One region of the Vibrio parahaemolyticus genome, then DNA from elsewhere that is predicted to be linked to it. Evidence: predicted binding sites of a transcription regulator. Region 1 holds the regulator's gene; each other region holds the start of a gene.

What was found. The regulator PurR, encoded in region 1, represses purine synthesis genes. The targets are predictions, from matches to a motif close to TNANGNAAACGTTTNCNTNA.
Region 2: purL (phosphoribosylformylglycinamidine synthase) is a predicted target of PurR. The motif match lies at 2,005-2,024, and genes of this name have one in related genera.
Region 3: DYB02_RS24520 (formate--tetrahydrofolate ligase) is a predicted target of PurR. The motif match lies at 2,233-2,252, and genes of this name have one in related genera.

The regions. Positions count from the first base shown of each region.
Region 1 is NZ_UHIL01000001.1:1,271,929-1,276,614, forward strand. Features, by position in the region: gene DYB02_RS06475 (alpha/beta fold hydrolase) at 1-69, shown strand, start outside; gene DYB02_RS06480 (putative signal transducing protein) at 111-431, opposite strand; gene DYB02_RS06485 (TVP38/TMEM64 family protein) at 431-1,123, opposite strand; gene DYB02_RS06490 (TfoX/Sxy family DNA transformation protein) at 1,335-1,925, opposite strand; cyclic di-GMP riboswitch class I at 2,042-2,131, opposite strand; gene purR (HTH-type transcriptional repressor PurR) at 2,398-3,402, opposite strand; gene torD (molecular chaperone TorD) at 3,840-4,487, opposite strand.
Region 2 is NZ_UHIL01000001.1:888,742-893,427, forward strand. Features, by position in the region: gene mltF (membrane-bound lytic murein transglycosylase MltF) at 289-1,866, opposite strand; gene purL (phosphoribosylformylglycinamidine synthase) at 2,166-4,686, shown strand, end outside.
Region 3 is NZ_UHIL01000002.1:1,647,576-1,652,261, reverse strand. Features, by position in the region: gene DYB02_RS24530 (CreA family protein) at 168-641, shown strand; gene DYB02_RS24525 (inosine/guanosine kinase) at 777-2,081, shown strand; gene DYB02_RS24520 (formate--tetrahydrofolate ligase) at 2,320-4,068, shown strand; gene glgC (glucose-1-phosphate adenylyltransferase) at 4,425-4,686, shown strand, end outside.

The DNA of each region.
Region 1 (4,686 bases):
GTAGAGCGTCCTGAAGATTTTAACCAACACTCTATCGAATTTATAAAGCAACAAAGTATCGTCGCCTAGCCATCAATATAGACACCTGAAATGCGAGAATAGGGGAACGATCATGGCTCCCCAATTTGATATCCACATTGCCAACACGCACCAAACTGTCCTTCGTTGTGTTCAAGACAATGAGGACATTGCCAGTCTTCATATATGTTGCTTTGTGACTGCTGCCTAAATGCTTCAATAATTGAGTGAGCTTTCAATTGTTGTTCTGGATCTAATAGCCAAACATAAGGATCAGTATCATCGCCAAAAGGAAGCTCACCTTTCAGACCAAAAAGTCCTTCTCCACGCACCTCACAGCATATATCTTCAGTTTTTAATAGTTCACATACGATGTGCGCTTCTGCTGGATTTTTCGCGATAAAGATTTTCATCAAATACTGCCATTTGGCTGAGTAGGGGTTGGCCTGACCTTATTCATAACCCATTTTACGAGTATTGGAAACAGCCCCAGCAAAGCAAAAGATGCTAATACAGTCGGGGATACGATACCAGAAAGGCTATCAATGGTTGCTAACTGAGTACCAGCGTTAAGGTAAACGGCAGTACCAGGGAGCATGCCTATTTGACTGGTTAAATAAAAGCGCGCAATGCTCATAGGTGTTAATCCCATCAGTAGGTTGATGAGGAAAAATGGGAACACTGGAATCAAGCGCAAAGAAAACAGATAAAACGCGCCATCCTTTTTTACTCCTTGGTTAATCGCAACAAGCTTTTCCCCAAATCTCGATTGAACCCAATCCCTAAGCAAATATCGGCTACTCAAAAAAGCTAAGGTCGCACCGATCGTACTGGCAAAAGAAACCAAAAGTAAGCTAAACCAAAACCCAAACAAAGCTGCGCCTAGCAAAGTAACCACTGCTGCTCCGGGAATAGAAAATGCGGTAATCGCAACATACGCTAAAAAATACACCGTGGCGGCATAGACGATGTTGGCTTCGATGAATGAATTGAGTGCTTCTTGCTGCGCTTTTGCGTTGTCAAGCGTTAGATATTGACCAAAATTAGCGCCTAACAAAAGAATGGTGGCAACAAGTATCAGTCCAAAGATAAGTTTTTTATTCATGTGTGCTCCGTTTCTATATCTAGGCTACCGCTTAAAGTATTCATACTGAATGTTGTTTTAACAATCTCGTTATCGAAACTAAGTCGTGGCGCTGAAGATACGGGGGTTTTGGGATTTACAAAGGAGTAGACACGAGGGGAGCTATAAAAATTTCATAAAAAAACCGCAGTTCACACTGCGGCTTTAGTCGATAGATTAGAGCAGACTTCTGTTACGAAAGGCCATTCATTAATTCTTCACGACGAGACTGGGGAACCACACTCCAGTGTGTGCCGTTAATAGCACCTTCTAAGGCCCAAAGTAGCTCAAGGCTAACTGTGGTGGAGTGCGTGTCTCTGATCGCTTTATAAGCACTTAGTGCGCCTTCTTCTTCAAGTTGAGCAACAGAATCAATACCCGCTTTCTTAAGCATTCTTTCTGTAGCCAATCTCAGATTTGGCAGATCTTTCAAGCGATTAGGCTTAGTGCTCGCTTGTTGTTCTTTCTCAAGTTTGGCGTTTTCTAAGGATTTTTTCGCTACTTCAATTAAGCGATCGCTAGATTCCCATAGTTCGCTGGAAATAGCGTAGTACTTAGTAACGACTGGGAAGCCACGTTTTTTATAAACGTAAGGCTTTAGACCCTGTGTCTCGAAGTCAGATGAAGTTTGTTGGTCTGCTCGTATATGAAGCTGGTTGTTTACCACTAGTGCAAACATCGTTTCATCAGCGAAAAGTCCGAAGCCACCAAACATTGAGCGCGACTTGATAGTACCAAGTGCCTCAAATAGCTTCATAGAGTCTTTGAGTATCGGTTTATCCATGTTTTGTTATCTCGGTGTAATTAATATTACGCCACCAAAAGTCAGGTCCGAGAGAGTAGCAAACGTGCGCAAAGGCAATGTCATTAAAGGGTAAAGACATTGGTTGCACACTTGCCATCGGTAACCCCGCTACCTTCCATATACTACTATGGTTCAGGCCGGAGGCTTTGCGTCCCACCCTTTCGGATGGTTTGCCCTGTGCGTGACCAGATGAGGATACTTCGTATATTGAATTAACATCACACTTTAGATTTTAAAACGTGATCTTGATTCAATAAATAATGCCATTTTGTGCATGGGTACTCATAATTGAGAATTGTATTTAATGTTTGAAAAGAAGCGGGAATTAATAATTCACATGTAAAGAAAACAGTAACTTATGGAAGTTATTGTTTTTAAGAATGAGGCAAAGTGTGCGGGAAGTGTTATTTTTTTAATAAAAAAAAGCGCCCCTAAGGGCGCTTGTGTTCATTTAATTAAGTTTCTTAACGGTGTTGCGGATAACAATCTCTGGTTGCATCTCGAACACACGCTTTTCGTGTTCTTTATCTTTAATGCGTTCAAGTAGGATCTCAAACGCATTTTTACCCACACGACGTTTAGGTTGGTGAATCGTTGTTAGCGGTGGTGAGAAGTACTCTGCAAGTTCAATGTTGTCGTAACCGATAACAGAAACGTCATCTGGAACCTTGATGCCGTTTTGTTGCAGACGGCTCATTAAGCCAAGTGCCATGGTATCGTTAAAACAGAATACTGCAGTAGGGCGTTTTTCCATCGCGGTGATCTTGTCTGCAACCAGTACCGCAGTATCGCATTCAAAGTTACCTTCAAGAATCCAATCTTCATTGATTGGCAGTTTTGCTTCAGCCATGGCACGACGGAAACCAGCGATACGCTCTTGGCAAGCAAGTTTCTCAAAGTGACCACTCAGGCAGGCGATGTCAGTGTGGCCGTTATCGATAAGATATTTAGTTGCTAGGTAGCCACCTTCTTCAGAGTTATCGATGATCTTGTCCGCACGAGAACTCTCTGGGCCCCAATCCATCACAACTTTCGGGATGTCTGAATGACGATCTAACATCTCTTTTAGTTCTTCGGTTAGATCTGAACACATCACCAAAATGCCATCTACACGTTTCTCAGCAAGCATGCGGATGTAGTCGCGCTGTTTCTCGTAGATGCCGCCAGTATTACACAAGATCAATGTGTAACCTTGACGGTAGCAGTAACTTTCTACACCGTCGATCACTTCAGAGAAGAATAGGTTAGTTGACTGTGTTACCAACATACCAATAGTACGAGTTGAGTTGCATTTTAAACTACGAGCAACTGCGCTTGGTGCGTAGTTAAGCTCATCAACCGCTTTCATTACTTTTTCTTGGGTTGCTTCTGCAACAAAACGTGTCTTATTAATAACGTGCGAAACTGTGGTAGTAGAAACGCCGGCTAAGCGAGCAACGTCTTTTATAGTGGCCATAAATGATGTCCTGTATCGAGCTACTTAATACCGTAGTGAATACAACCATACGCTTAGTTTTTTGCGCAAACTAAACACCACAACAACAGTAGTGTCTATTCTAGTAGGCAGCGGTTGTACCGAAATCGGTATAAAAAGATTTGTAGCAACTTGGTTGAAGGTACTCGGCTTCCTATTAAATATGAGGAAGTGGTCATCAACCTATTAATAAAAAACAAAAACCGCTATATTTCAGCGGTTTACATATAAATCATATTTAATCGTTTGCGTTCACATTTTAGCCCTATGTGGGCTGACTGGCAATATTTTCAGCAAGAGTTTTGTGTATTTGAAGTCACATTTTGACTGCTAAATGAACGAACGTCTTTGAGCCAGATTAAAAGCAAGCGAATAAAATAGGGAGCCCGACAGGCAGGCTCCCTAAAAATAGGCGGTGATTATTCACCAAGAAGGTAAGCGCTGTCCAGTTTACAAAATGCAATTAATAGTTGCGCAACGCTTAAGTAGAAGCCAAATTCATCAAATTGCTTACATTTTTCAGCAAATTTTGGCAACCAAGACATGAGTTGATTTTGGATGAAATCGTTTTGTTTAACGAAAGCCTCTTCCATATGTTTTTCTTGCTCTAACTCATTTGAGCGAATGATCATGTTGCCCAAAAAGTCCAATTCAACAGCAAGATGGTCTGCTGGTTCTTTGAGGTTTTCGTCTACCTGAACCCCAAAATCTGCCATCAGTTTTTCCATCTCTTCTGCAGGTTTGTCATTGAGCAAGCCTGATTCACCAATGTACATAGAAGCGTACGGTAGTGACCCATACTTATCTGTTTTTAAGAACAGCTCGCAAAAATCTGCTGCAAGTTCTAGTTGAGCATCATTGCGGTCTTGGAGTCGGTTTAGGGCATCAACTAGGCTATCAACGGCTGGCTTGAGTGATTCGTTCTCACCTAAGCCCGCTAAAAAACTGCGAATTTCAACACTGTGGTAGGTTTCTAGTTCTTTTTCGCTGAGTTCTTTAGCGAATAAGCTCGAAAACCACCAGTAAATTTCAGCACGCTTTTCATTAAAAGCTTTCACTTCTTGCATTTTTGGCTCCTGAAGGATGCTTCGAGTATTGCATCATAAAGTCAATTAGGGATATCCCCTAAGTGTAATCAAATAAGATGAATAGCAGTAACTATAATTATTGTTGATTATGTTGAATTGTGTGCACTTATTAACAGTGATGGGCAAGCTTGTTTTGAATCAATAAAAACGCTAAATCTTGCTTTTTAATGTATCTATG
Region 2 (4,686 bases), 380 kb from region 1:
AGACTACAAACACCCTCTCGCGATACAGCGCACGCTGCATCTACTTTGCATTGTGGATGACATTCTAGTGATGGAGTCACTTCAAATTAGGAGAGAGGGAAACCAACCGAACCGATTTATTCCGCAAGCATCAATTAACGGGTATGGACGCTGCAGTAAGGTGTTGACCAATCACGTTTGTATGCACTTACTATGATGACTGGTCTGGATCGGAACATCGGATTTTAGATAAGTTCTACCTTGGACTCAACAAAAAAGACGAGCTTCACACTCGTCTTTTTTGCGTGTTTATTCTTCTTCTTGGTCTAAATCTTCATCGACGTCATTGGTGACATCAGAGGCACCAGACACTTCTTTTGCAATGGTTTCCACCGCACCAGAAACAAGCAACTCTGGATTTAGCGGTGGGATAACCTGTAGATCATCCGTATCTTCATCAATGGAAGGCTTTTGGCTGACATGCCCAATGATTGATTGGTAGTAGCGTCGAATATTTTCAACGTAATTTCGTGCCTCGTCTCCACGAGCGTAGCCATAACGAGTTTGGCTGTAGTAACGCTTTTGTCGTAACAGCGGTAGTCGGTCTTTTACATCTGCCCATGCGTTTGGATCGCCACCTTGTGCCTTGGTTAATCGACGCGCGTCCATCATGTGGCCATAACCAATATTGTACGATGCCAATGCAAACCAAATTTTTTCATGTTCGTTAATCGTATCAGGTACGCGAGCGACAATGCGACGCAGGTATTCCACACCACCACGAACAGATTGTTCTGGGTTTAGACGATCGGTTACACCAACACTTTTCGCAGTTGGTAAAGTCAGCATCATCATGCCACGAACACCCGTAGGCGATTTTGCTTTTGGTTTCCAATGAGATTCTTGGTAGGCCAAAGCCGCGATTAAACGCCAATCAAACTCTTCGCTGTATTTTTGGAACAGCGGGGCCCATCTCGGCAACTTATCATCAAGAGCACGAATAAAGGCACGCGTGTCCACGTAGTCAAACGCTTCAATATGGCCAATGTACTTCTCTTCAAGAGAAGCTAGCTCGCCAGATTGTTTGATATTGCCGAAAAACTCAATCAGCATCGCATACAAGCTCTCATCCTCTGAGCGGCGAGTAAACCATGATACTGGTTGATCTTCGGTGAGCTCAAAAGCAAGTGCTAAATCTGGATACAGGCGTTGCGCGAGAGACAGCTCTACGGAATCAGTGACGGTGAAACGCAGTTCTCCAGCCGATACATGTTTCAGTAAATCGCGAGTGTCAGCATCGCCCACGATTTCAAACTGCAATTCAGGATACTGCTTTTTCAATGCCGTCAGTGTCGGAACATATTGAGACTGTTCGACAATTTTCAATGTTTGCGCGCCAGCATTCACGTCTTCTTCTGATTGACTGTCTTTGGATGCTTGATACTCGATAAGCTGCTCAATATCACGAGGACGAAGCTGGCCCTTTTTGTAGACCACTTGCTGGCTTACATAATAATAAGCAGGGCCAGGTCTAAAACGTTTGACGGCTTGTGAGGTTTGATTAAGCCCCGTAGCAATAATATCGATGTCGCCCTTCTTTAAGGCAGGGAAAAGGTCGGCTTGTCTGAAAGCGGGTTTGATTTCTAGCTTTACGCCCAACTCTTCTGCAAATTTACGCGCCAGCTCATAATCCAAACCCGCAGGGCCATCAGGACCAATGTAGTACGAGAGTTGGTTGTTGAGCGTGCCAACGCGTAGCACTCCGCGCTCTTGGATTTTCTCGAATTCACTTTTCGGCTGCGACTCAATTTGGCAGGCAGAAAGTAGTAGCACAGAAGCAAAAAGTAGAACGCTGCGCTTGAGTCGGTTGAAGTGGCGTATTTGCATTGATCGGTACATCTCAGAAAATTTCTAGTGGTCTTTATATCAAAGCGTGGAGATGGGGCAAAGTGAATCGGACAGATAGAGTGCGACATTGTGTGTTTTATCGACATTTCGGCTACAACTCAAATTTGACAAAAAAAATGACGCAAACGGTTGCTTTTGATGTTACATCACAAAAACAATTGCTATATAATGCGCTCGCAATGACGAGGTGGAATCGGCATAGGTTCGATAAAGATTAAGTTAAGTGTCTGAATTTATTCCAATATCACCTTAATCAATTGCATAAGAGACCTAAGCACATGAGAATTTTGCGTGGCTCCCCAGCTCTTTCTGAGTTTCGTGTAAATAAACTACTGGAACTTTGTCGTGAACAAGATCTGCCTGTAACTGGCATCTATGCCGAGTTTATGCATTTTGCAGATCTAAAGTCTGACCTTGATGACCAAGAGTTAGAAAAACTTGAAAAGTTACTAACTTACGGCCCAACAATTGAAGAGCATGAGCCAGAAGGTCTTCTACTTCTTGTAACGCCTCGTCCAGGCACTATCTCGCCTTGGTCTTCTAAATCTACCGATATCGCTATTAACTGTGGTCTGGACACTGTTAAGCGTCTGGAGCGCGGTACGGCTTACTACGTAGAATCTTCAGTTGTTCTATCAGAAGCTCAAGTTGACGCTGTCAAAGCGTTAATTCACGACCGCATGATGGAAACGGTGTTCACAGAACTTGAAGCCGCGTCAGCGCTGTTTACAGTCGCAGAGCCAAAGCCTGTGGCGCATGTTGATATCTTAGCGGGCGGTCGTCTTGCGCTTGAAGAAGCAAACGTTTCCCTTGGTTTGGCACTCGCAGAAGATGAAATTGATTACTTGGTGGAGAATTTCACTAAGTTAGGTCGTAACCCTAACGACATCGAGCTGATGATGTTTGCTCAGGCGAACTCAGAGCACTGTCGTCATAAGATCTTTAATGCAGACTGGACTATCGATGGCGTCGACCAAGAGAAGTCTCTGTTTAAGATGATCAAAAACACATTCGAAACGACACCAGACCATGTTCTGTCTGCTTACAAAGATAATGCAGCGGTAATGACGGGTTCTAAAGTGGGTCGTTTCTTCCCAGATCCGAAATCTCGTCAATACACTTACCACCATGAAGATGCGCACATCTTGATGAAGGTAGAGACGCACAACCACCCGACGGCTATCTCTCCTTGGCCAGGTGCATCAACGGGTTCTGGTGGTGAAATCCGTGACGAAGGCGCGACCGGTATCGGTGGTAAGCCAAAAGCGGGTCTGGTTGGTTTTACAACGTCTAACTTGCGTATTCCTGGTTTTGAACAGCCTTGGGAAACGGACTTCGGTAAGCCGGGTCGTATCGTAAACGCACTGGACATCATGCTTGAAGGTCCTCTGGGCGGCGCTGCATTCAACAATGAATTTGGTCGTCCAAACCTACTGGGTTACTTCCGTACTTACGAAGAGAAAGTGACCTCTCACGCAGGTGAAGAAGTGCGTGGTTATCACAAGCCAATCATGATTGCTGGTGGTATGGGTAACATCCGTGACGAACACGTGCAGAAGAAAGAGATCCCAGTTGGTGCAAGCCTAATCGTACTTGGTGGTCCAGCAATGAACATCGGTCTTGGTGGCGGTGCGGCGTCTTCAATGGCGTCTGGTCAGTCAGCAGAAGATCTGGACTTTGCTTCAGTACAACGTGAAAACCCAGAGATGGAGCGTCGTTGTCAGGAAGTTATCGACCGTTGTTGGCAGTTAGGTGAAGAGAACCCAATCGCATTTATCCACGATGTGGGCGCGGGCGGTATCTCTAACGCACTTCCTGAGCTTTGTGACGATGGCGAGCGTGGCGGTAAGTTCCAGCTACGTGATGTACCAAATGATGAATTGAGCATGAGCCCGCTGGAAATCTGGTGTAACGAATCTCAGGAACGTTACGTTCTTGCGGTTGCGCCAGAGCATATGGAAGCATTCGATGCAATCTGTAAGCGTGAGCGTGCACCTTACGCAGTGGTTGGTGTGGCAACAGAAGAGCGTCATCTGACGCTAGAAGATTCTCACTTCGATAACACTCCAATTGATATGCCAATGGATATCTTGCTTGGTAAAACACCGAAGATGCACCGTGAAGCAACGACTTTGAAAGTAGATAGCCCAGCGATCGTACGCGACGGTATCGAAATCAACGAAGCGGTAGATCGCGTACTTCGTCTTCCTACGGTTGCTGAGAAAACATTCCTGATCACGATCGGTGACCGCTCAGTTACTGGTTTAGTTGCTCGTGACCAAATGGTTGGTCCTTGGCAGGTGCCTGTGGCGAACTGTGCAGTTACGGCGGCAAGTTACGACACATACCACGGTGAAGCGATGTCGATGGGTGAGCGTACTCCGGTTGCTCTATTAGACTTCGGCGCGTCTGCTCGTCTGGCGGTTGGTGAATCTCTGACTAACATCGCAGCGACAGATATCGGCGATATCAAACGCATTAAGCTGTCAGCGAACTGGATGTCTCCAGCGGGTCACCCAGGTGAAGATGCGGGTCTTTACGAAGCAGTGAAAGCGGTTGGTGAAGAGCTATGTCCGGCGCTAGGTCTGACTATCCCGGTTGGTAAAGACTCAATGTCAATGAAGACTAAGTGGGAAGAGAATGGCGAAAGCAAAGAAGTGACTTCGCCACTATCGCTAGTTATCACTGCGTTTGGTCGTGTTGAAGACGTACGTAAGACAGTAACGCCTCAGCTACGCACATCTGATACCTTGGAAGGACTAGGTGACACTTCACTTGTTCTTGTAGACCTAGGTAACG
Region 3 (4,686 bases), on a different contig from region 1:
TATATCGCATTGACTCAACTCTTAAACATGAACTCGCTTTGAAGCGGTACATTAGCATGAAGCCCTTAACAAACCTAGCTAAAGTCCTGAGGTTGCGCCAAATTTTGTTTTAGATGCCAACGTCTGATAGATTGAATCTATATATTTTTCTAATTAAGGACGGAATAATGAAAAAACGTTTGCTTGCTTTAGGTTTGGTTACCATTCTTGCTGGCTGTGGCAACGATGAGGTTGGTGATGTGTCTTTGGGTATGTTTACTATGAAAGACATAAAACTGAATACGCTCGTAGACCCTGAAGTTCCAGGCGTTACTTGTCATGTAGCGAGCATCGAAGCGGACTTCAGTTTAGCGGACCCAAGCGACAGTTCAATTTCTTGCCGTCAAACTGGTGAAATTACACCGGAGATGATTACTAAAATTGATAAGAGCAAATCAGGTGAAGTGGTATTTAAAAAGTCCAAGAGCGTTTTCTTCAAGTCGATGAAGATTCGCCGTATTTATGATCCAGAAAATCAAACCTTGATGTACCTTTCTTACTCAACTAAAGAGACATCAGGCAGCTTCAAACACAGTCTATCAACTGTACCTCTTTGGGGTACGAAAGCTTACATCCAACCGACTGAAGCTAAGCTAAGATAAATTAAGCTCAATTCGCTTACGAATTCGTCAGCCCGCTGCATTTTTCAGCGGGCAAATTTCTTTGCAATAAAACACCACGATTTTCATTTTTTTGTGATACAATCCCGCCTCTTTTTTTCTCACTCAAGAACAAGCATGAAGTTTCCTGGTCAGCGTAAATCTAAACACTACTTCCCAACTCACGCTCGAGATCCATTAGTCAACCAAATTCGACAAGCGCCTAAGCTATACCGCCCAACCATTGTCGGTGTTGGTCAAACCATCGTAGATATCGAAGCTCGTGTGGATGATGCGTTTCTAGAAAAATACAACCTAAGTAAAGGACATTCTCTTGTTCTTGAAGAGAGCAAAGCAGATGCATTGTATGAAGAATTAGTAGAGCAAGGGCTGATCACACACCAGTACCCTGGCGATACTATTGGTAACACGCTGCACAATTATTCTGTTCTAGCAGACAGCAAATCTGTATTGCTTGGCGTAATGTCAAAGAACATTCAAGTGGGTTCTTTCGCCTACCGCTACCTTTGCCGTACGTCTTCACGCATGAACCTAAACCACCTACAAACGGTAGATGGTCCGATTGGTCGTTGCTACACCCTTATCTCTCAAGATGGTGAACGTACATTCGCGATCAACGAAGGTCACATGAATCAACTTCTTCCAGAAAGCATTCCTGAAGAAGTATTTGAGAAAGCTTCTGCGCTTGTTGTTTCTTCGTACCTAATGCGCGGTAAAGAAGAAGACCCAATGCCTAAAGCAGTACAACGTGCGATTGATTTTGCCAAGAAGCACGATGTACCTGTTGTTCTTACTCTAGGTACAAAGTACGTGATTGAAGGCAATGCGGAATGGTGGCAAGAGTACATTCGTGAAAACGTATCTGTTGTGGCTATGAATGAAGAAGAGGGCGCGGCGCTTACAGGCGAAAGCGATCCACTCGCTGCTGCGGATAAAGCACTTGAGTGGGTAGATCTTGTTCTTTGTACTGCCGGGCCAAACGGTCTTTATATGGCAGGTTACACTGACGAAAAAGTGAAACGTGAAACTACACACGATATTCTTGAAAGCTCTATTGAGGAATTCAATAAGTTTGAGTTCAGCCGCGCAATGCGCAAAGAAGATTGTGTGAATCCAATGAAAGTGTATTCACACATCGGTCCATACCTTGGTGGCCCTCTAGAAATTAAGAACACTAATGGCGCGGGTGATGCTGCACTATCTGCACTGCTGCATGACATGGCTGCAAACTCTTTCCATCAGAAAGAAGTGCCTACTTCAGAGAAACACGAAGTACGCTGTCTGACGTATTCATCACTTTCTCAAATTTGTAAATACGCGAACCGCGTGAGCTACGAAGTGCTAACTCAGCACTCTCCTCGCCTATCGCGAGCTCTGCCAGAACGCGAAGACAGCTTAGAAGAGACCTACTGGGATCGCTAAGAAGGTTAGCTTTAGAGCAAAAAATATACTTAGGTCACCGTTTGGTGGCCTTTTTGTTTTGATCTAGCGCAGTATTTAGTGGATTTTGTTACTATGTAGCACGCGAAGGCGCACGAACTTCTTTACACCTAATTTTTAACCAGTATTATTCTTGCGCAAACGTTTGCGCAACAACAATACAGTCTACATAGATTGCTTGATGTTGAACGCCGCGTGTTAGCCATATTTGGGAGTATCCATGCAGTCTGATATTGAAATTTGCCGAAACACACCGTTATCTTCCATCGATGTTATCGCTGAAAAAGCAGGTCTTTTGCCTGAAGAATTTGATACGCACGGAAAATACAAAGCCAAAGTACACCCTAAGTGTTTAGCCCGCCTGAATGATAACCAAAACGGCAAATTGGTTCTGGTCACCGCGATTACCCCTACTCCACTAGGTGAAGGTAAAACCGTGACAACCATCGGCCTTGCGCAAGGGCTGGCGAAGCTACAGCAATCCGTGATGGCATGTATTCGACAGCCATCAATGGGCCCTGTCTTTGGCATCAAAGGTGGTGCCGCAGGTGGCGGATATTCCCAAGTTGCGCCAATGGAAGAGCTCAATTTGCATTTGACGGGTGATATTCACGCCGTTACGGCTGCACACAACTTAGCGTCTGCAGCTTTAGATGCGCGCTTATTCCACGAGCAGCGCGAAGGATACGACGCCTTTGAAGCTCGAACTGGTTTAAAAGCATTAAGAATTGACGTTGAAAGCATTACTTGGAAACGCGTGATGGACCACAACGACCGTGCACTTCGCATGGTCAAAATTGGTTTGAACGAACAAGGCAAAACCATCAACGGATTTGAGCGTAACGAAGGGTTCGATATTTCAGCCGCATCCGAATTGATGGCCATTATTGCGTTGGCAAAAAATCTTAAAGACTTACGTCAGCGCATTGGCAAAATTGTGGTTGCTTATGATCTCGACGGTCAGCCTATCACCACAGAAGATTTACAAGTAGCGGGTGCGATGGCCGTAACGTTGAAAGAAGCCATTGCACCAACATTGATGCAAACGCTTGAAGGTGTCCCTACTCTGATCCACGCAGGCCCTTTTGCTAACATTGCGCATGGCAATTCTTCTATTATCGCTGATGAGATTGCGTTAAAACTTTCGCGTTACACGGTAACTGAAGCAGGATTTGGCTCTGACATGGGATTTGAGAAAGCCTGTAATATTAAAGCAGCGGCTGCCAACAAAGCGCCTGACTGTGTGGTGATTGTTGCGACGTTAAGAGGCCTTAAAGCGAACTCCGGCCACTACGACTTGCGCCCTGGCATGGCAATTCCAGATTCGATTTTCTCGCCTGACCAAGCGGCATTGGTAGCCGGGTTTGAAAACTTAAAGTGGCACATCAAGAACGTCCATAAATATGGAATCCCAGCCGTTGTTGCGATTAACCAGTTCCCTCAAGATTGCGAACAAGAACTCATCGCGCTTCAAGATCTCATTCACGCATTCGATCCAAATGTTAAAGTCGCTATCAGCACTGCTTTTGCCCAAGGTGGTGAAGGTACGAGAGATCTAGCACAGCATGTCGTTGATGCTTGCGAAAAAACCACGAATTTCCGACCTCTATATCAGAAACATCAATCCCTTCAGGAGAAGCTGATGTCTGTGTGTGAAGCTGGATATGGTGCGACAAATGTTGAAATGAGTGAACTTGCAACTCAGCAATTGGCTCATTTTGAAAAACTAGGGTTTAACGAATTAGCTGTTTGTATTGCTAAAACGCCACTTTCTATCACCACCGATTCTTCAGTAAAAGGCGCGCCAGTTGGCTTTACTGTTCCAATTCGTGAACTGCGTTTGTGTGCCGGTGCTGGCTTCGTATACGCATTATCGGGTAGCGTTATGACCATGCCCGGTCTTCCTGACAAGCCAGCGTTTATGAATCTCGACCTTGATGAAGATTGTAATATCATCGGTTTGTCATAATGAGCATCATTTAAATGAAATCAAACACAAAGGGAGCTAGACAGCTCCCTTTATCTTGCTGTTTTAAATAGGTTTTACATTGTAAATCAATAATCTCTTTAAATCCCCAGATTCTATACCGCCCCAATATAATGCACTGTCTATTTTTTAATTCACTAATATAGTGCATCAACTCTCGGTCAAAAAATTCATCAGTTTGATTTTTAAAGAAATATTCAATGGCGCGATTCTTGTACTACAGTTTGCAGTAGCTAACAAACAAACCAGCACATGTCATTCTAAATTGTTGCGTTGTATAGCACCTCCTCCGGTTAAGCACGGTTTAGACGCATGTAGAACAAGGGAAAGGGAATATTATGCAAGACGCACTCGCTGTAATTTTAGCAGGCGGGATGGGCTCACGACTTAGCCCACTCACTGATGATCGGGCCAAACCAGCGGTACCATTTGGCGGTAAATACAGAATCATCGATTTTACGCTAACCAATTGTCTTAATTCAGGTTTACGTAAAATTCTAGTGCTTACTCAATACAAATCTCACTCACTACAAAAGCACCTTCGTGACGGTTGGTCGATTTTTAATCCCGAACTTGGTGAGTACATTACGGCAGTTCCGC